3 regions of the Mesorhizobium sp. BR1-1-4 genome follow, and region 1 is predicted to be linked to each of the others. Evidence: riboswitches for the same ligand, from Rfam matches in the RefSeq annotation. Region 1 holds a riboswitch; each other region holds the start of a gene.

Region 1 (7,243 bases):
CGCCCACGATCGCGCCGAGCACCAGCCAGAACACCAGATTGGTCACCGTCACCGCCACCACGAACTGATGGTGCAGGCCTTCCGGGATCGGTGTTTCGAAACTGTCGGGCTGCGGCGCGCCGACGACATGCGGCGCGACGATCAGCAAGACGGCGAGGATGGTCAATGGCAGCGATCTGCGAAACACGATCAGGCCTAGGCCGATCGCGGTCGCGGCCGCCGTCGCCGTCCACCAGATCTGGCGCGGCAGAAGATCGGCCGCCGGCATTGCCGGTAGTTCCGGCTGCAGTCCGAGACCCGGTGCCAGTGTGAACACGGCAAAGCCGGCCAGGCCCCAGAACACACCCTGGCGCCAGTTGCCGACGCCGCCGAAGAACTCGGAAACCGCGACCAGGACCAGTGCGAAGCCGATGCCGGTGACGATATTGGCAACCACGCTAAAGGCGAAACGCTCGAAACCGTCGGCCGGCGCCCAGCCTTCGTCTTCCTCCGCCGGTGTCACGGCATCGGTGCCCGCGGGCGCGGCAGAGCTCATGGCATTCCCAGCGGGCGCCACCGTGCTCATGGCATCATTGGTCGCCGCTGGTGCGGCCGCGTGATCATGGTGGTGGCCGCCGCCGGCCTTTTCGTAGACTTCCGCCTTGAGGATCAGCGGCACGGTGGCATAGGCCTGCATGCAGGCGAGAACGACACCGGCCACGAGCCCCGCGATCGCCGCGACGAACACGACGTTGCGAAACAGATTCATGATGTCGGATCCTCGTTAGTGGCAGGGAAACGCCATCGAGTGGCGATAGTCGTGGGCAGCATTGTGGACCGCATCGATATGCGAGAAGCCGACAAAGCCGACGACGAAGATGCCGAGCAGCGCCGCGAGCGCGAGCTGCATGAAGCGCGACTGCGAGGAGACGGAGGCGCCGAGGGAGACGGAAGCGGTAGTCATGTCTTGTCCTTTCGCCCTCCACCCGAGGGCATCGAAGTCAGTTTCCTGTCGCCGGCAGGTCTCCTGGCTCGCGGATAAGCGCCCTTCCCCACCTTCCCGAAGAAAAATCTTCAGTGGCATATGGAGAGGACTACCGCACACAGTTGCGGGGGCAGCCACGGCATTGGGCAGGAATTCCTGCCCGCACCGCATTCCCTCTTGGCTCCAAAAAGGAACCGACGACATCGGGGACTATAGGGAAATTCGCCGCGCCCGGCAAACCAAATTCCGACAGCCGCCAGCGCAGGAGCGCCGTATCGGCGAAGCTGCCCTCATCCCGTCCCGATTGACAAACTTCATGGCCGGGTGTCGGCTGGCACCCCTCACGGGAAGCCAGCCATGCAGCCCAATGCCAGCGAGCGCGAGCCCTACAACGGCCTGACTCGAACGGAGCCGACGCTGCCCTCGTCGGCCTATTGGGACCAGGACAACTATCAGCGCGATCTCGACGCCATCTGGTACAGGAACTGGCTGCTCGTCTGCCGCGAGGCCGACCTTGCCCAGCCTTTGGCGTTCCGCACCTTCCGCGTCGGTACGCAGGAAATCCTCCTGCTGCGCGACGACACCGGCGAGTTGCATGCCTTCCACAACACCTGCCGGCATCGCGGCTCGCAGCTTTGCCAGGAAAGCCAGGGCCGGCTGAAGGCGCGGCTGATCACCTGCCCGTATCACGCCTGGTCCTATTCGCTGCGTGGCGATCTGGTGCGCGTGCCGTCGAAATCGCTGCCTGACGGCTTCGACAAGGCCGATCACCCGCTTTATCGCGTCGCGCTCTCGGTGTGGCGGGGCTTCGTCTTCGTCAATCTTGCGGAAGATGCCGCCAGCTCGGCGCAATCCTCCTTCGACCCGGCCTCCGGCGACTTCGACAACTGGCCGCTGGAAACGCTGGTATCAGGGCACGTGCTGCGCAAGGTGATGAACTGCAACTGGAAGATTTTTTGGGAAAATTTCAACGAGTGCCTGCACTGCCCGGGCGTCCACAAGGACCTGTCGCGGCTGGTGCCGATCTATGGCCGCGGCCTGATGAGCCGGCATGACGATCCCGAATGGCTCCGTCACGCCGACAATGACGCGCCGGAATTTTCCGGCGGCCTGCGCACCGGGGCTGAGACATGGTCGCGTGATGGGCAGGCGCACGGGCCGGTCTTCCCGGGCTTGACGCCGGCGGAACGAACCGCCGGTCAGACTTACGCCACCAACCTGCCGTCGATGTTCATTGTCGGCCATGTCGACTATGTCAGGACCGTGCGGCTTACGCCGCTCGGTCCCGAACAGACCGAATTGACCGCGGAATGGCTGTTCGCGCCCGAGGCGCTCGCCGAGACCGACATCGACAACATCGTTGCCTTCGGCACACAGGTGCTGGAGGAGGACGCGGCAATCTGCGAGGTCAACCAGAAGGGCCTCCGCTCGATGCGTCATACAGCTGGCGTGCTGATGCCCGAGGAGTACGACCTGCACCGTTTTCACAACTGGGTGCGCGAACGGCACGCTGCGCGCTCACCCGAGGCCTGAAGATTACAGCGACTTCGGCAGATATCGCCAGGTCATGAAGCCGCAAAAGGCTGCCAGTAGCCCAAGCGTGACGAACACCGAGCCCAGGCCGAAGAAGGCCAGCACCACCGAATAGACCAGCGGCGGCGTCAGTTCGGAAAAATCGAGATAGGTGCGGTAGACCGCCGCCATCTGCGCGCGCTCATAAGAGCGCACCGAGCGCATGAAGGCGGTCGAACCCAGCGCGTCGAGCGCGATGGTGAAGAAGGCGCCGCACAGCAGGAAGGCACCGGTGAGCAACGGCACGGTTTCGCCCACGGCACCGGCCGCCAGCAGCGTCGCCGACATGGCGAAATAGGCAAAAGTCATGGTCCTGCGGCCGCCGAAGCGTTTCCCCGCCTTGCCCCAGAAGATCGCCATGAACAGCAGCGCGTTGCCGGCCGAGACCAGCAGGCCGCCGGCCAATTCACCCTCGCCGGTGATGACCATGAACAGCGGTCCATAGACGAAGAAGGTCGTCCAGAAGCAGGAACGGCCGAAGGCTATCAGCCAGGCCAATCTCAGCCTCGGCTGGGCGACGAAGCGGCCGATATTGGCGAGCGGATTGGCCGGTCGTGTCTTGCCCGGGCGGATCGACTGGTTGTCGCTCAGCCGATAGGTCCAGAACAGCGCCAGCAAGGCCATGGCGAACACCGCCACCGCGCCATGCGCGGCACAAATGCCGAAGCGCGTATAGAGAAAAATGCCGAGCGTCGGCCCGCAGGTCCAGGCAACCATCGACCACGCCATGCGCAGCGATTCGGCCTGCATGAAATCGGTCTTGCGGATGTGATCCATGATGTAGAGGTTGAGCGTGATCGACAGCGCGCTGGCACCCATCACCCGGCACAGCATCCCGGCCAGTTGCCCGGCGAGCGTATGGGTGACGAAGAACAGCGAGCCGATAGCGAGCAGGCAGGCGCCCGCCGTGTAGACCCAGCGCCGCGCGAAGCGGCGGATCAGCATCGGCATGAATAAGGTCACCGACAGGCCGAGCAGGGACACGGCGGTGTAAAGGATGGAGACGATCTGCTCGTTGTGGAGAATCTCGTAGGCCTGGATCGGTATGACGCTCGACACCATGGCGCGGGCGAAGGATTCGACCGCGTAAAGCGAGGCGAAGGTGCGCGCATCCGCGGCCTTGAGGGCCGGAAGCCAGATCGGATGACGAACATGGGTGGACATTGCTTCCCCAAAGCAGAATCGCGGCGTCAAATCTGCCGTGGACATTTCAGGCCCATTAAGAGGAAACCGACGCACATCCGGCAAAAAGCGAAGCCGGTCAAAGGCTTTTCCGCGCTGGCCCAACCCGGCGGCTGGCGCGGACCCCGCCGCGCGGTGCAGGCCAAGGCGCCCGGTCTTCTTCTATCCGGTGCAACCGTGATAGTCGTCGTGGAGGGGCTGAATCAGATCGCGAGACCATGAGCATCCACACGCCGACCGTACCCGTCCCGCAGCCATCGAAGCGCATCGTCGCCATCGATATTTTGCGTGGCATCGCGCTGATCGCGATGGCGAGCTACCACTTCACCTGGGACCTGGAATTCTTCGGTTACACCGATCCCGGCCTCACCGCCTTCGGCTGGTGGAAGTTCTACGCCCGCTGCATTGCATCGACCTTCCTGTTCCTGGTTGGCGTCAGCCTCTATCTCGCCCATGGCCGGCAGATCCGCTGGAACGGCTTCTGGAGGCGGTTCGCCATGGTCGCCGGCTCGGCGGTCGCCATTTCGGTCGTCACCCGCGTCGCCACGCCCGACGGGTTCATCTTCTTCGGCATCCTGCACGAGATCGCGCTCGCCAGCCTGCTCGGCCTCGCCTTCCTGCGCTTGCCGGCATTGCTGACGCTTGCCGTCGCCGCGCTCGTCATCGCGGCACCAGTCTACCTGCGCTTCGAGGCTCTCGATCATCCCTGGCTCTGGTGGATCGGCCTGTCGGCGATCAATCCGCGCTCCAACGACTACGTTCCGCTGTTCCCCTGGTTCGGCGCCGTGCTTACGGGCATTGCGGTGGCGAAATTCGCCTCCACCTCCGGCATAAGGGCACGCCTGGCGAACCTGGCGCCCGGACGCTGGTCCAACCCGCTGGTCTTCATCGGCCGCCACAGCCTGGCTTTCTACCTGATCCACCAGCCGCTGCTGATCGGCTGCGTCTGGCTGTTCTCGCAAGTGATGCCGGCGCAGGTCGAAACCCCGCAGGTCAATTTCCTGAAAACCTGCCAGCGATCGTGCGAGCAGATGCGCAACGCAACCTTCTGTTCGAGCTATTGCGGCTGCATGCTCGAAACGCTCGAAGGTGAAGCCTCTCTTGATCGGCTCTTCAACAACGACCAGACTGCGGACTTCAGGGCGCATCTGTCCGATCTTGCCGCAACGTGCACCGCCAAGACCGACGACAAGATGACGGAGGGAGGGACACAATGATCGGGCCAAAACCTGGGATCGAACCGAAGCCTGGGACCGGGCCGAAGCCTGGGCTGGTACCGTGGCCGCCGGTGATCTACGCCGCCGCCATCCTCATCAGTGTCGTGCTCGGCCTCTACATCCCGCTGCCCTGGATCGGCGATCTCCTTGGCGACATCCTGTTCGCCGCCGGCTGGGTGGCATTGTTCGCCGTGGCCGTACTCTGGTTCACAGCGATCCGCACCATGATACGGGCCAGGACCACGCTCAATCCCAACGCCGTGCCCGATCATCTCGTCACGACCGGCCCCTTCGGCGTCAGCCGCAATCCGATGTACCTGGCCAACACGCTGCTGTTGATCGGCGTCGCCTTCGTCTCGGGCATCGCCTGGTTCTTCCTGCTTGCCTTCGTCGCCGCCTTCGTCACCCAGAAGGTCGCGATCGAGGGCGAGGAAAAGATATTGGCGGCGAAATTCGGCAAGAAATACCGCGACTATGCAAAAAGAGTCCGGCGCTGGATTTGAGCAGGGCTACGTGTTGACGCCGAGCTCGACCAGCCGCTCGACGCAAGACTCCTCGGCCTGGTCGAGTTCGGCCAGTGTCTCCTCGAGGTCGCGACGTTTCTGCCTGAGGTCTTCGCGCTTTTCCTCGATGCGTTTGATCATCAGCTTGAGCTGCCCGACCTCGCCCGGCGGCTCCTTGTACATCTGGATGATCTCGCGGATCTCGTTGATCGAGAAGCCGAGGCGTTTTCCGCGCATGATCTGCCGGATGAGGTGGCGGTCGGAAGGGCGAAACAGGCGTGTGCGGCCGCGCCGCACCGGCTGCACCAATCCCTCGTCTTCATAGAAACGCAGTGTCCGCGTCGACACGTCGAATTCGCGGGTCAGCTCGGTGATCGAATAATATTCCCGCATTGTCACTCCCTGCCGGAATTCCAGGCGCTCGCCATGCGGCGTCGCCCTTCTGTCCCGAACCAAACCCTTGTCCGCCGGAATCGACGCGACACCCCGCACAAGCCTCGCACGGCATTTACGTAAAAGTCAATTGAGACCGTTACCGGACGCCGAACCACCAGCTCGCGAGGCCGAGGAAGGCAAAGAATCCAACGACGTCGGTGACCGTGGTGACGAAAACCGCCGAAGCGACCGCGGGATCCACCTTGAACCTGTCGAGCAGCAGCGGGATCAGGATGCCGGCAAGGGCCGCCACGAACATGTTGATGATCATAGCCGCCGCGATGATGCCGCCGAGATTAGGGTCGTGGAACCAACTTGCGGCGACGATGCCGATCAGCACGGCGAAGACGATGCCGTTGATGAAGCCGACGCCCATCTCGCGGCGGATGATGCGGCCGGCGTTGTAGATGTCGAGATCCCTGGTCGCCAGCGCCCGCACGGTGACGGTCATGGTCTGCGAACCGGCATTGCCGCCCATGCCGGCCACGATCGGCATCAGCACGGCGAGTGCCACGATCCGCTCGATCGTGTGGTCGAACAGGCCGATCACCGATGCCGCCAGGAATGCCGTCAGCAGATTGACGAGCAGCCAGGGAACGCGCGAGCGCGAGGTCGCCAGAATGCTGTCGGAGAGCTCTTCGTCACCGACGCCGCCCATGCGCAGCAGGTCTTCCTCCGCCTCCTGCTGGATGACGTCGACGACATCGTCGATGGTCAGCACGCCGACCAGCCGTTCGTTTTCGTCGACGACCGCGGCCGACAGAAGGTCGTATTGTTCGAATTCCCGCGCCGCCTCTTCCTGGTCCATGGTGGCGGGAATGGCGTGCCGCGTCTCATGCATGACCTCCCCCACCTTGACCGCGCGCTTGGCGCGCAGGATCTGGTCGAGATCGATGGCCCCCAACAACTTGAAGGTCGGATCGATGACGAAGATCTGGCTGAAGCGGTCCGGAAGGTTCTTGTCCTCGCGCATGTAGTCGATGGTCTGGCCGATGGTCCAGAAAGGCGGCACAGCGACGAACTCAGTCTGCATGCGCCGCCCGGCGGTCTCTTCCGGGTAGTCGAGCGAGCGCCGCAGCCTGATCCGCTCGGTGAACGGCAGCTGCGACAGGATCTCGTCCTGGTCTTCCGGCTCGAGGTCTTCGAGAATGTAGACCGCGTCGTCGGAATCGAGTGCCTGCACGGCCTGCGCGATCTGCGCATTGGGCAGATTGTCGACGATATCCATGCGGATCGCCTCGTCGACTTCGGTCAGCGCGGAAAAATCGAAGTCGGCGCCCAGCAGTTCGACCAACGCGCGCCGCTGCTCGGGATGCAGCGCCTCGATGAGGTCGCCAAGTTCCGACTGATGCAGGTCGTCGACTTCGCGC
Region 2 (7,243 bases), on a different contig from region 1:
CCGACCCTTTTATTCCCCTAACCCCTACTGCCCAGTCCCTATTCCCTGCGAGCGAAGCGAGCATTCCATGTCTTATGACCAGAAGAAGATCGTCGAAGCCATCCGCGCCTTCGAACGCGGCGAGATCGTCGTCGTCATGGACGATGACGGGCGCGAGAACGAGGGCGACCTGATCGTCGCGGCCGTCCATTGCACGCCGGAGAAGATGGCCTTCATCGTTCGCAACACGTCGGGCATCGTCTGCACGCCGATGCCGCGCGAGGAGGCTAAGCGGCTGAACCTCGCGCCGATGGTGGCCGACAATGATTCGGCCCACACCACCGCCTTCACCGTCAGCGTCGACTTCAAGCATGGCACGACGACAGGCATTTCGGCCGACGACCGCACGCTGACCGTGCGTAACCTCGCCAACGGCAATGTCGGCGCCTCCGATTTCGTCCGCCCTGGCCACATCTTCCCGCTCATCGCGCGCGAGGGCGGTGTCTTGATGCGCTCGGGTCATACCGAGGCGGCGGTCGATTTGTGCAAGCTCGCCGGCCTGCCGCCGATCGGCGTGATCTCGGAACTGGTCAACGACGACGGCACCGTCAAGCGCGGCCCGCAGGTCGCGGCATTCGCGGAGGAGCATGGCCTCAAGCAGGTATCGGTTGCCGACCTCATCGCTTACCGGCAGCGCAAGGAGACCCTGGTCGAGCGCGTCGCCTGCTCCGACATCGAGACGCTGGGTGGCAAGGCCCAGGTCTTCACCTACACGCTGCCCTGGGACACGATGCATCACGTCGCCATCGTCTTCGGCGACATCCGCGACGGCGAGGAGGTGCCGGTGCGGCTGCATTCGGAGGATGTGGTGACCGACGTGTTCGGCACCAGCCACCGGCTCGACGGCATCATGAAGGCGATGGGTGAGCGCAAGCGCGGCGTCATCGTCTATCTCAGGGAAGGCTCGGTCGGCGTTGCCCACCAGGAGCGCAACCGGCCGGCGCCAGGCGACCGCGAGGACCATGAAGAGGCGCGCCGGCGCGAGAGCGAATGGCGCGAGATCGGCCTTGGCGCCCAGATCCTGAAGGACCTCGGCATTTCATCCATCAACCTGATTGCCTCACGCGAACGCCACTATGTCGGCCTCGAGGGTTTTGGCATTCACATCGCCAAGACAGAGATCCTCTGATCTCGACAAACCCTGCCTGTCACTCGGCCGGGATTGCCGCCTCGCATCCTTCCAACTCGCATTCGTGGGTGGCGAGGCTGCGCTGGCCGAGCAGCACCGTGATCAGCGCGATAGCGCCTGACGTCACCGAGACCCAGAATCCGTTCTGGGCGCCGAATGCATCCACCACGGCGCCAGCGGCGAAGGAGCCCAGCGCCATGCCGATGCCGATCCCGGTGGTTACCCAGGTGATGCCTTCGGTCAGCATCGCTTCCGGGACATGCCGCTCGATCAGGCCGAAGGCGGTGATGAAGGTCGGCGAGATCGCCACGCCACTGATGAAGACAGTCAGCGCGAGCGCTGGCACGGTGCTGGCGGTAAGCGGCAGCAGTGTGCCGAGCGCGACCAAGGCAACCGCGATGGCGAGCTGGCGCTGCAGCGGTGCTTTCAGGTTGAGCGCGCCGATGATGATGCCGAGCACGAAGGAGCCCAGCGCATAGACGCCGATGACGAGACTGGCAGTGCCCGGCTGGCCGAGTTCCTTGGTGATCGCCACCGTGCTCACCTCCGTCGTCGCGAAGGTCGCGCCGATGAAGATCATGGCGAAGGTGATGATCTGAACCGGCCCCAGGCGGATTGCCGAGCCGCTGGAGCCATGGTCCACCGGCCGCACTTGCGGCTCGGTCGAACGCTGCAGAATGAAGGCTGTCGAGCCCAAGGCGAGGAACAGCGTGCTGACGGCAACGCCCGCTTCCGGGAACAGCGCGGCGCTGAGGCCCACAGATAGCGATGCGCCGGCGATATAGACCAGTTCGTCCGCCGCCGACTCGAAGGCGAAGGCGGTGTTCATCTCGGACCGGCCCCGGAAAATCTCGGTCCAGCGCGCCCGCACCATGGCCGGCATGCTTGGCATCGCCGCGGCCAGCAGCGCCGACGCGAACAGCGTCCATACCGGCCAGTCTTGATTGGCAGATGCGATCAGGGCCGCGAATGCGAGCACGGAGATGATGGTGGTGGGTACGACAACCCGCGTCTGGCCGAGGCGGTCGACCAACCTCGATATCTGCGGCGCCAGGAAGGCATTGGCCAAGGCGAATGTCGCCGAAACCGCACCCGCCACCCAGTATTCGCCACGCGTCTGCGACAGCATCGCCACGATGCCGATCGGGGCCATGGCGATCGGCAGGCGCGCCATGAAGCCGGCGGCGGCAAAGCCCCTGGCTCCGGGAGCGCGAAAGATTTCCGAATAGGGGTTTTGCATGATCCTGTTCCTCGACAAGGGGCGATTCAACAATTACATACGAGACGTATAAGTGTTAAATAGAGCATACGTCGCGTATGTCAATTGGCATACGGAGCGTATGTAAGTAAGGCCAGAAGCATGCATCGACCGCGTAAGGAGATGATCGCCGAGACACGCGCCAAGCTGATCGCCGCGGCGCGCCAGGCTTTCGGCACCATCGGCTATGCCGAAGCGTCGATGGATGATTTCACCGCGTCGGCCGGGCTGACGCGCGGCGCCCTTTATCATCACTTCGGCGACAAGAAGGGACTGCTTGAGGCGGTTATCGCCGAAATCGACGCGGAAATGGCGGCCCGGGTGAATGAGGTCGCGTCGCGGGCGCCGACCCGCTGGCAGCATTTCGTCGACGAATGCACCACCTATATCGAAATGGCGCTGGAGCCGGAAATCCAGCGCATCATGTTCCGGGATGGTCCGGCTGTGCTGGGCGATCCGGCACTGTGGTCGAATGCCAATGCCTGCGTCGGTTCAATGACCGATCATCTGACAGCGCTGCAGCGGGAAGGGGTGGTCGTCCCCGACGTCGACCCGGAGTCGGCAGCGCGGCTGATCAATGGGGCGAGCAGCCAGGCCGCGCAGCGCATCGCCAATTCGCAAGATCCCGAAGCGACATCGAAGATGGTGGTGGCCGCGTTCAAGCAATTGCTCGAAGGCCTGCTGAAAAAGCCGGAAGCGCTTTCAAGATGAACCACCATGGCAGTCCCGCCACTGCCTGCAATTGACAATAGCCGGTTTGAGCGCATCCTCCGCAGCCATCTCTGAGGGGAGATTCGGGGCATGTGGGATTTCGATATCGGCAGGTCGGTGTCCATCATGATGCGGACCTGGCCTTTCATTGTCTTTCGCATGATCGTCTATTTCGGCATCACGCTGGCCTACATCGTGGCCACCGGCACCGGCGCCTCCGTCGGCTATGGCGTCGGCCATATTTCTACCGATCCCGACGGACCATTGTCTTTTGCGATGTGGGGCGGCGTGGTCGGTTTCGGCATCGTCTCGATCGCCGTCTACTGGATCCGCGAATACATTCTCTACGTCGTCAAGGCGGGCCATATCGCCGTCATGGTGCATCTGATCGACGGCAATGATATTCCCGACGGCCAGAACCAGATCGCCTACGCGAAAGAAGTCGTGACCGAGCGTTTTGCCGAGGCCAACATCCTTTTCGTCGTCGACCAATTGGTCAAGGGCGCCATACGCGCCATCACCGGCCTGCTCGGCGGCATCGCGGCCTTCCTGCCCATTCCTGGCCTGAGCGGCCTGGTTTCGTTCCTCAACACGGTGATTCGCCTGTCGCTGACCTATGTCGACGAGATCATTCTCGGCTACAACATCCGCATCAGTTCGTCCTCGCCGTTCGAAACCGCGCGCCAAGGCGTTGTGCTCTACGCCCAGAACGGCAAGACCATGGTCAAGAATGCCGTCTGGCTAGGGGTCATCATGTGGGGCGTGTCGTTCGTGATTTTCCTGCTGATGCTGGCTCCGGCAGCCGCTATTCTTTACGTCATGCCCGGGCAGCTCGCCGGCTGGGCTTTCGTGCTGGCAATCGTCTTTGCCTGGGCTTTCAAGGCGGCCTTCATTGAGCCGTTCGCCATTGCCTGCCTGATGCAGGTCTATTTCAAGACCATCGAAGGTCAGGTGCCCGATGCCGCCTGGGACGCCAGGCTGGCCGAAGCCTCGTCGAAGTTCAGGGAACTCAAGGACAAGGCACTGGCTTCTTTCGGTGGCTCACGGTGGGGCACTGCCGGCGCGACGAGCTGATCAACCGGCCTCGCCGGCGCACCGGCGACGGTGCCGAGGCGCGCCACTGCTGATTTGAGCGGCGCTTCGCCTTGCGCGCGAAAAGTCTCGCTCATGATAAGCTCGGGCAACGGCAGCCGCCGGCCCCAGCCGTGTGTTTCGAGATCCGGCTTCGGTGCGAACTCGGAAACACGGCCGACGCAGAGATAGGCGATCGGTGTCACCTGGTCGGGAATGGCCAGCAAGCTTTTCAGCGCTTGCGCCTCGATGATGCTGACCCAGCCGACGCCAACGCCTTCGGCGCGTGCCGCCAGCCAGAAATTCTGCACCGCGCAGACCGTGCTGTAGAGATCCATCTCCGGATTGTGCCAGCGCCCCAGCGGCGAGCCTTTCGAGCGTTCGCGGTCGCAGGTGATGCAGATGTTGAGAGCGCTTTCGCAAATGCCTTCGAGCTTGAGCTTGCGGTAGAGCGCCTGCCGTTCTGCCTCGATTTCAGGCAGTTCCCCTTCTCGCGCGGCCAGGAACAGGTCGCGCACTTCCGCCCGCCGCGCGGCATCGCGAATGATAATGAAATTCCAGGGTTGCATGAAGCCGACCGACGGCGCGTGATGGGCGGCAAGCAGCAGCCGCGCCAGCACCTCGTCGTCGATCGCCTCCGATGTAAAATGGCTGCGGACGTCGCGCCGCGTGAAGATGGCGCGGTAAACAGCGTCGCGCGCAATCTGGTCAAATCCATCGCCCATTGGAGCGGTCATAGCTTCCGGCATCGCTTGTCCCCTTGCGATTGCAATCGATGTCATCCGCCTGACCATGCGGATGACGATGCCTGCCAGGCCGGTCTTCTGGCTCGGGATCAACCCGCGTCCGGTGCCTTCCCGTCATCGACAGTGGCATTTACCGGCGCGGTCCCCCTCACAGCGTTGGGCACGCCACGGAGTTCAACCGTGTTCCCGATTCTCCCGCCAGAGCATTTGCAGCCAAGTGGAATCACTTGGCGTCGCAAAATGCGGCTAAAACAAACAGCCCGGCGGGCACCAGGCAGTGGTTGCGACCTTACGCCGAAGGGCCGGCGCCGCCAATGCCCGCAGCGACATCAATGGACGCAGGTTCGATTTTCCCCAGCGATCAAGCCGCGACGCATGGCCATCACGGCGCAGGGGCACTAGATAGGGGGCATGGCCACCCGTCTCTACACGCACCCGATCTTTCTCGAACACATCACGCCGCCCGGTCACCCCGAGCGGCCCGACCGCCTGCGCGCCATCGAGCGCGTGCTCGACGACGAAGCTTTTGCCACGCTTGACCGCGTCGAGGCACCGCAAGGCGACGAGGCGACCATCCTCTACGCGCATCCCGCCGATTTCGTCGCGCGTGTCCGCGCCGCCGTCCCCGACGAAGGCATTGCCCGCATCGACGCAGACACCACTGCCAGCCCGAAAAGCTGGCAGGCGGTGATTACGGCGATCGGTGCCGCCAATGCCGCCGTCGACGACGTCTTTGCGGGCCGCGCCGACAACGTCTTCGTCGCCGCCCGCCCGCCCGGCCACCATGCCGAAAAGACCACGGCCATGGGCTTCTGCTTCTTCAACACGGCGGCAATCGCAGCGCGCCATGCGCAGAGGAAGCATGGCGCCGAGCGTGTCGCGGTCGTCGACTGGGACGTGCATCACGGCAACGGCACGCAGGATATTTTCTGGGACGATCCCTCGGTGCTCTATTGCTCGACGCACCAGATGCCGCTTTATCCCGGCACGGGCGCGAAGAGTGAGACCGGCGCCGGCAACATCATCAATGCGCCGCTGGCGCCTCGGACGGGCAGCGAGGTGTTTCGCGATGCGTTCCTGTCGCGCGTGCTGCCGGCACTCGACAATTTCGCGCCGGATCTGATTATCGTTTCGGCCGGCTTCGACGCGCACCATCGCGACCCGCTGGCGGAAATCAATCTGACCGAGGACGATTTCGACTGGGCGACCGGCCAGCTGATGCAGCGCGCCGCAATCCACGGCGGCAACCGGCTCGTCAGCCTGCTCGAGGGCGGCTACGATCTGCAGGGATTGGCATTTTCGGTCGCCGCCCATGTCGGGCGACTGATGAAAGGATGAATGATGACCGGTGAGATCAACGAAGACGTCAAGGCGATGAGCTTTGAACAGGCACTCGACGCACTGGAGAAGATCGTCGATGATCTGGAGCGTGGCGACGTACCGCTCGACCAGTCGATCCGGATTTACGAGCGCGGCGAGGCGCTGAAGGTTCATTGCGACCGGCTGCTGAAGGCCGCCGAGGACAAGGTCGAGAAGATCAGGCTGTCGCGCGACGGCAAGCCGGTTGGAACCGAGCCGCTCGACGCGGACTGAGGTCCGGAGCAGCCTTACCGGTTTTTGGACACGATCATCATTGAGGATACAGTTCGTCCCGATTGAAACGGACAAGAGGAGATACGGAAGCGATGTGCAGAAACATCAAGACCCTGTTCAATTTTGATCCGCCGGCAACCAACGACGAAGTCCGCGACGCGGCACTGCAGTTTGTCCGCAAGCTGAGCGGCACGACGCGGCCTTCTGCCAAGAACCAGCATGCGTTCGATCATGCCGTCGAAGCCATCGCGGCATCCGCACGCGAATTGCTCGATTCCCTCGAAACCCACCAGCATCCGCGCAATCGCGAAGAGGTGGCAGCCAAATTAAAAGCAAAAGCGGCGATCCGGTTCGCCTGATATGCCCAAGCGCCCACTGACCGCTGACGAGGAGAGTTCATGAGCTTCTTCCCCGGCAAGGACCCTGAGGCCGGCGATGCCTTCGCCAGCGACCAGATCGAGCTGATGGTTATCCCTAACGCCAAGGACATTGGCGGTTTCGAGGTGCGTCGCGCCTTGCCGACCGCCAAGCGGCGCCTGGTCGGGCCGTTCATCTTCTTCGATCGAATGGGTCCCGCGATCATGCGCGCGGGCCAGGCGCTCGATGTCCGTCCCCACCCGCATATCGGGCTGTCGACCGTGACCTATCTGTTCGACGGCAAGATCAGGCACCGCGATTCGCTCGGCACCGAAATGG
Region 3 (7,243 bases), on a different contig from region 1:
CGAAGGCGCTGCCGGAAATAGCCAGAAGGGCGGCGGCAGTGAGAATGATCTTTTTCATTTTTGTACTCCAGTATTTTTCCCGTCCGTCTAGCGGCGTGTCTTGGGATTAAATCGCGTCGTTCGGACAGCCCCGATGTGGGAGAGCCCCCTTGCCGTTTCCAATCACGAAGTTGTTCAGCGTGGACCATGACTCCACCACTTGAAATTGTACCAACGCCTTCTACATGTCTTATTTTTCCGTTTGATATCAAATAGTTGCATAAGATCACGCCCCGATCACCAACTGTGTCGGAAGGCTGGGCGTTCACACCGTCCTGCACGCACCGTCAACAGAAACGAACCGTTCGGTTCGATTTTAGACTCTGCTAATAGTCACTTTTCGAAACCATTAACCCTTTTCCGGCCCGCTGAGGGTCGAAAACGGTGCCCGCGCACCTGGCGAGAAGAGGCGATTCCCCCGCTGCAACCGCGCCGGGACGATCCCGCGTACGTGTCGCGCCGCATGGATGCGATGTCGCTTTCGTGCCGATGTCGCAAACCCTGTCGTGATTAGATCGAGCGATCTCAGGTGCCGCTGCGTGACGACGGAGCGGAGAATTGGGAAGCCGGTCAGATTCCGGCGCTGCCCCCGCAACGGTGGTGGAGTTCAAGTCGCAACGGGAGACCACTGGGCGAAAGCTTGGGAAGGTGTCGCGATGGTCCGCCAGGACAACTCCAGAGCCCGGAAACCAGCCCGAGATCGCTAGAACTCGACTGATCGCGGTGGGCGGTCAAGGGGCGGATGGTGTTGTCCGGCTTTCGCCGGCTTGCGCCCAGTCCTTCCTCCATCACCACCAGTTCAGTCCTTGAAAATGAGGACAGGACATGGACGCGCGCAACGACATGCTGAGGCTTTTGAACGGCCGCAGACAGGGCCTTTCGCTGGAACAGCCCTTCTATACCGACCCGGACTACTTCAAGCTTGACATGGAACTGATCTGGTATCGCGACTGGCTGTTCATCGGCCATGATTGCGAGTTGCCCAAGCCGGGCAGCTTCATCACCGTGCAGATCGGCGACTATCCGGTCGTGCTGGTGCGCGATCAGCAGGGCAAGATCAACGCTTTCCACAATTCCTGCCGCCATCGCGGCAGCCGCGTCTGCAACACCGACAAGGGCATGGCCGCCAAACTGGTGTGTCCCTATCACCAGTGGACCTACGAACTCGACGGCCGGCTGCTGTTCGCCCGCCAGATGGCCGATGGGTTCGACAAGAGCCAGTTCGGGCTCAAGCCGGTCGCCTGCGAAAGCGTCGCCGGCTATGTCTTCATCTGCCTGGCCAAGGAGCCCGCCGACTTCGCGCCGATGCGGGCGATGATCGAGCCCTATCTCCAGCCGCACCGGCTGAGCGAGGCCAAGATCGCCTTCGAGAGCACGATCATCGAGAAGGGCAACTGGAAGCTGGTCTGGGAAAACAACCGCGAATGCTACCATTGCGCGGGCAACCATCCTGAGCTGTGCAAGACCTTCCCGGAAGCGCCGACCGTGACCGGCGTGCAAGGCGCCGACAGCGATCCGGAGATGCTGGCCCACTGGGCGAAGTGCGAAGCTGTTGGCCTGCCCAGCAAGTTTCGCATCGACCCGGCCGGACAATACCGCGCCACCCGCGCGCCGCTGCTGCGCGATGCCCAGAGCTACACGATGACCGGCAAGCGGGCGGTGAAGAAGAACCTGTCCGACAGCGTCTCGGCCGACCGGATCGGCACGCTGATGCACTATCACTACCCGACAACCTGGAACCATATCCTCGTGGATCATGCGGTGACGTTCCGCGTGCTGCCGGTCAGCGCCACGGAAACAGCGGTTACGACCAAATGGCTGGTCCACAAGGATGCCGTGGAAGGCGTCGACTACGATCTCGCCGAACTCACCCATGTCTGGACCGAGACCAACGACCAGGACCGCCGCATCGTCGAGGAAAACGCCTTCGGCATCCTGTCGCCGGCCTACGAGCCCGGTCCCTATTCGGAGCTGCACGAGGGCGGCGTCATCCAGTTCGTCGACTGGTACGCGCGCTTTATGGGCCCACGGCTTTCCGAAGACGGCCGGCCTGCTCTGCGCAGTGTCGCCTAGCGCATGTCGGCCAAAACTGTGCAGCGGCTTTGGGATCACGACATGCCCAAAATGAAAAGTATGCAGGGATGAACGCCATGACTGATCTTGGCCTCTATCGCCACCTCGACCAGATGGCGCCGTGGAACGACAGGCTGCAGGTGCTGGAAGTAACCGGCGTCAGCGACGAGGCGCCCGACGTCAAGACCTTCACCTTCCGCTCCGACAACCAGACCTGGTTCCGCTACAAGCCGGGCCAGTTCGTGACGCTGGAATTGCCGACACCGGACGGCCCGCTGATGCGCACCTACACGCTGTCATCATCGCCGTCACGGCCATTCTCGATCGCGGTGACAGTGAAGGCGCAGGCGGGCAGCGTCGGCACACGCTGGATGTTCGATCACCTGACGCCCGGCTCGCACGTCAAGGCCTATGGACCGGGCGGCGACTTTTCGCTGCACAGCCACCCGGCGGCGAAATACCTGTTCATCTCGGCCGGGTCGGGCGTGACGCCGATGATGTCGATGCTGCGCTGGCTGAACGACTGCGCGCCATGGACCGATGTCGGCTTCGTCAATTGCGCGCGGCGCCCGGAAGAGATCATCTTTCGCAAGGAACTCGAACTGCTCGGCGGCCATATGCCGGGGCTGTCGCTCGGCTTCATGATCGAGGAGCGGTCGAGCCGCGAGGGCTGGTACGGCCATATGGGCCGCATCGACGCCATCCGGCTGCCGCTCCTGGCGCCCGATTTCCGCGAACGCGAAATCTTCTGCTGCGGCCCCGACCCTTTCATGCGCGCCGTGCGCGGCATGCTGGAGGCCGCCGGGTTCGACATGGCAAAATACCATCAGGAGAGCTTTGCCGCGCCGGCGGCGGAGGAAATCCCGGCGCCGTTTGCCTCGCCGGCTGAAGACGGCGCGGCGATTTGCGTCGAAGCCGCGACGCCGATCCGCTTCGCGCTTTCGGATGTCGACGCCGACTGTGTCGGCGGCCAGACCGTGCTGCAGACGGCGCGCGCCTCGGGCGTGCGAATACCGGCCGCCTGCGAATTCGGCCTTTGCGGAACTTGCAAAGTGAAGAAAGTCTCCGGCAGCGTCGAGATGAGCCACAATGGCGGCATCCTCGATCATGAGATCGATGATGGCTTCATCCTGGCCTGTTGTTCCAAGCCATTGTCGCCGCTTGAAATCGAGGCTTGATCCGCCCGGCTTTCGACTGAACCCGGAAATGGTCCCCCGTTGCTGGCAAAGGTTACCTTGCCAAGGAAGACCTGAAAGTTTAGGCGTTGTTGGTGGAAGCGGTCCTGCTGGCGGGCAGGAAATGCAGGACGGGGCAACAATGACGCATGACTCCCACGCCTATGCGGTAGCGAGCCGGGATATCGTTTTCGAATCTTTCGATGGCGAGGCCGTGGTGCTCAATCTTGCCAATGGCAAATATTTCGGCTTTTCCGATTCCGGCAGCAAGGTATGGCAGGCGCTTTCATCCGGCGCGGACGCCCAGGCTCTGGTCGGGCTGAGCGCCGGCGGCTCGACAATAGGCCAGGCCGAACTCGAACGCTTCATATCGCAATTACTCGAATTGGGTTTGCTGGTGCGCTTGGACGCGGCGGCGCAGCCTTTGCCGGGCGATTTGCCTGCCGAGCTTGCCGCCACGAACGAGCCGCTCAATGTGAGCATTCACGACGACCTCGCCGACCTGATCGTCGTTGATCCCATCCACGAGGTCGAGGAACCTCTCGGCTGGCCGGCGGTCAAGCAGGCTTCCTGAGGGGGCGGCCGCAGCGTGATGGAAGGCGATTGATGCCGCGCGTCACGCTCGAAACCTTGCCGGATTACGCCAGGTATCTCATCGCCGCCGCTGAAGGCGCGGCCGCGTGCTATCCGACCATGCGAAAGGTTCGCCTGCCCTGGCTTGAACTGACCGTGCATCTCGGTCACGGCGTGCTTGCCGATGCATTGGGCCATGCTTTTGTCGAGCCCGGGCATGACCAGCCGGCACCGTCCACGGGTCGCATCTTCATCGCGCATCCCGGCATTGACGGCATCCCGGAGCCGGCGCACTGGGGCGATGCCCATTTCACCGAGCACGGTTTTGCCAAACAGCTCGCCGAAGCCGGTTTGCGCGGGCACCATTTCCACGACCTGGATTTCTGGCAGGTCTACGATCCGCACCGCCGCGTCGGCGTGCAGCTGATGGCCTCGGCCGATGCCTTTCCGCCCTGGGAGCCGGGAGCACCGCTGCGTGGCTTCCTGCACTGGGAATATGCCGCGCGCGGCATGCGGCTGACGCATGCCGGCACGCTTGGCATCGACGGCAACGGTATTCTGCTTGCCGGCTCGGGCGGGGCCGGGAAATCGGGGACCGTCGCCGCCGGCCTGCTTAACGGGCTCGACAGTGTCGGCGACGACTATGTGCTGATCGATCTCACCGACGGCGTGACCGCGCGCCCGCTTTTTTCGACGTTGAAGCAGGACACGAAAGGTTTCGCCCGGCTGGGCCTGCGGCAGCGGCTAACCATGCAAGGCCCGCTGAACTGGCAAGGCAAGCGCACGTTCCATATTCACGACATCGCGCCTCGGCCGGTGCCCGCCATGCTGGACATCGTCGCGCTGGTGGTGCCACATATCAGCGGAGGCGGAGCAAGTTCGATTATGCCGGTGTCGCGCAGGGATGCCATGATTGCCTTGGCGCCGTCCGGCATCGCCCAGATGCCGGGCGAGCGCGAAAGCGGCTTTCGCTTCTTCAGCGAATTGACGCGCCACCTGCCGTGCTTCCGTTTGTCCCTCGGCATCGACCCGGCAGAGATCGCCCGCACGATCGAGGATTTCCTGACACGAGACGCCCGGTGAAGCTCAGCGTGATCATGCCTGTGTACAATCGCGAGCGCTATGTCGTCTCGGCGCTGCGCTCGCTCGTGCGGCAGCAAGATGCCGCCGATCTCGACATCATCGTGATCGACGACGGCTCGACCGACGGGTCGCCGGAGGCCGTGCGTTCGATGATGGCCGAGAACCCCTGCATTCGTCTTTTCCGGCAAGAGAACATGGGCGTGACCCGGGCTCGCAACGCTGGTCTCAGACTGCTCACGCCGGAAACGGAGCTCGTGTCGTTCCTCGATTCGGACGATGTCTCGCCTGCGGGACGATTCAAGGCCGATATCGCATGCTTTGACGCCGACCCCGCTCTGGAGCTTACCTATTCCCTGATGATGATGGTCGAACACATCGACGACGATCTGCTGGAACCCTGCCCCGGCAGCCATTTCATGACCGTGCGGGGAATTCATCTGTCGTCGGGCATTTTCTCGCGTAAGCTCATCGAACGGATCGGCGGCTTCGACGAGGCCTTCGGCCAGGCCGAAGACACCGACTACCTGCTGCGCACCTTTGAAAGCGGCCCCAGATTCGTCCTGCCGGATACCGTGTCGCTTTACTACCGACGTCATCCCGGCAACATGACGAAGCAGGTCGACACGTCCCTTCGGGAATTCTTGCGGGCCATCCACAAATCGATGAAACGGCGCAAGGCCGACCCTTCACTGCGCGGGATCGAAGGCATCTTCGATGTCAAAGAACTCGCCAACTGGCGCTTTATGTAGCATGCGGAGCTATGGCGTCGTTATACCTGCCTTCAACGCCAGCGGCACCATCGCCGAGACGCTGCGATCGGTCGCGGCGCAGACAGTGCGGCCTGAGCTGGTGGCGATCGTCGACGATGGATCCAGCGACGATCTCGCGGCGGCGATCGGCGGAACGGACCTGCCGCTGCAATTGCTGCGCCAGGCAAATGCCGGACCTGGAAGCGCCACGACAAGGGGCATCGCCGCCTTGTCGACGCCGCTCATTGCAACACTCGATGCCGACGATCTGTGGCTGCCGAGCAAGGTCGAAACACAGCTCGCACATCTCGAAAGGCATCCCGCAACGTCGGGCGTTTTTTGCCATTTGCGAAACTTCCGCAATGACCGGCCCGATGCACCCGAGGACGCGATCGTACCCGGTTGGTCGCGGACCACGATGCTGATCCGGCGCGAGGTCGCCGAGACCGTCGGACCAATCGTCGATCCGCCGGGCGGCCGCGGCGAAATGATCGACTGGATCGCGCGGGTACGCGAGGCGGGCCTTGCCCTCGACATGGTGGAAGAGGTGCTGGCGCTGCGCCGCATCAGGCCCGGCAGCCTGTCCTACGGCCGGGATGCGGCGCGCGACCGCGGCTATCTCGAAGTGGCGCGGCTCGCCATGCTGCGACGGGCCCGGAACAAGGCCGGCGCGGGCTGATGGCGGGCATTCGCCGCATCAGCCGACGTTTCCCGGACTATGGCTGGTCCTGGCCGACGGGCGGGCTCGACCAACTGCTCAAGGCTGCCCTTCTTGCCGATGAGGACGCGGCCGCCGGTTGCGCCATGCAGTGGCTAAGCGCGAACGACATCGACCTTGTCTCCTTCAGGGAACACCGGCTGCTGGCCGCGATCTGCGATCGGTTCGGCCGGAAATTGGCCGGCCAATCCGCCTATCCGCGCCTTGTCGGCCTGCAAAAGATGCTGTGGACCAAGTCGCGCATGGCGATGCGCGAGGCCGAACCGGCGCTGCAGGCGATGACGGATTCCGGCTGCCTGGTGATGCTGATCAAGGGTGCCAGCCGCATTGCCTTGAACGCCTCGGCGCAGCGTGGCCGGGTGGCGCACGACATCGACATATTGGTGCGGCCGCAGGACATGCCGGCGGCATTCGGCGTGCTGCGCGACGGCGACTGGCAGATCGCCACCGGGGTGAGTCCCCAATATCTGAGGACAAGGCTGGCGTCGCTGCGCTCGATGAATTTTTTCAAGGGCAGTTATGGCGATATCGATCTGCACCAGCTTGCCTATGACGGCTCGCAGCAAAGCGACGAGGATGACCAGGCGATCTGGCAGCGCGCGGCGACGGCCGAATTCAGCGGTGTCGGCGTGCTGGTGCCGTCGCCCGCGGATCGCATCGCGCTCGCCATCGCGCATGGCGGGCTCGATGCCCATACCCACAGCGATTGGCTGGTCGATTGCGCGGTGGCCATTCGCACCGGCGGCGTCGACTGGGACGTGTTCCTCGATGTCGTCGCCAGGCGTGGCCTTGCCGTTGCCGCGGCGGTGGCGCTTTCCTACCTTGCGCTCGCT

What was found. Region 1 has a riboswitch for cobalamin ahead of LB571_RS13290 (CbtB domain-containing protein). Riboswitches for the same ligand answer to the same signal wherever they lie in the genome.
Region 2: it holds a riboswitch for cobalamin, as region 1 does, so the genes downstream of both, bluB (5,6-dimethylbenzimidazole synthase) here and LB571_RS13290 (CbtB domain-containing protein) in region 1, are expected to answer to the same signal.
Region 3: it holds a riboswitch for cobalamin, as region 1 does, so the genes downstream of both, LB571_RS22650 (aromatic ring-hydroxylating oxygenase subunit alpha) here and LB571_RS13290 (CbtB domain-containing protein) in region 1, are expected to answer to the same signal.

The regions. Positions count from the first base shown of each region.
Region 1 covers NZ_JAIUIB010000005.1:310,737-317,979, reverse strand. Annotated here, with positions in the region: gene LB571_RS13295 (CbtA family protein) at 1-748, opposite strand, end outside; gene LB571_RS13290 (CbtB domain-containing protein) at 764-943, opposite strand; cobalamin riboswitch at 979-1,178, opposite strand; gene LB571_RS13285 (aromatic ring-hydroxylating oxygenase subunit alpha) at 1,322-2,497, shown strand; gene LB571_RS13280 (MFS transporter) at 2,501-3,700, opposite strand; gene LB571_RS13275 (heparan-alpha-glucosaminide N-acetyltransferase) at 3,937-4,935, shown strand; gene LB571_RS13270 (methyltransferase family protein) at 4,932-5,438, shown strand; gene LB571_RS13265 (MerR family transcriptional regulator) at 5,445-5,831, opposite strand; gene mgtE (magnesium transporter) at 5,971-7,243, opposite strand, start outside.
Region 2 covers NZ_JAIUIB010000006.1:403,435-410,677, forward strand. Annotated here, with positions in the region: gene ribB (3,4-dihydroxy-2-butanone-4-phosphate synthase) at 68-1,168, shown strand; gene LB571_RS16055 (MFS transporter) at 1,188-2,408, opposite strand; gene LB571_RS16060 (TetR/AcrR family transcriptional regulator) at 2,529-3,137, shown strand; gene LB571_RS16065 (hypothetical protein) at 3,228-4,211, shown strand; partial or broken gene bluB (5,6-dimethylbenzimidazole synthase) at 4,328-5,002, opposite strand; cobalamin riboswitch at 5,005-5,187, opposite strand; gene LB571_RS16075 (histone deacetylase family protein) at 5,366-6,292, shown strand; gene LB571_RS16080 (exodeoxyribonuclease VII small subunit) at 6,296-6,547, shown strand; gene LB571_RS16085 (DUF2277 domain-containing protein) at 6,640-6,906, shown strand; gene LB571_RS16090 (pirin family protein) at 6,946-7,243, shown strand, end outside.
Region 3 covers NZ_JAIUIB010000010.1:258,377-265,619, reverse strand. Annotated here, with positions in the region: gene LB571_RS22655 (DUF680 domain-containing protein) at 1-58, opposite strand, end outside; cobalamin riboswitch at 550-752, shown strand; gene LB571_RS22650 (aromatic ring-hydroxylating oxygenase subunit alpha) at 865-2,112, shown strand; gene LB571_RS22645 (hybrid-cluster NAD(P)-dependent oxidoreductase) at 2,190-3,290, shown strand; gene LB571_RS22640 (PqqD family protein) at 3,232-3,861, shown strand; gene LB571_RS22635 (serine kinase) at 3,894-4,943, shown strand; gene LB571_RS22630 (glycosyltransferase family 2 protein) at 4,940-5,692, shown strand; gene LB571_RS22625 (glycosyltransferase family 2 protein) at 5,694-6,371, shown strand; gene LB571_RS22620 (nucleotidyltransferase family protein) at 6,371-7,243, shown strand, end outside.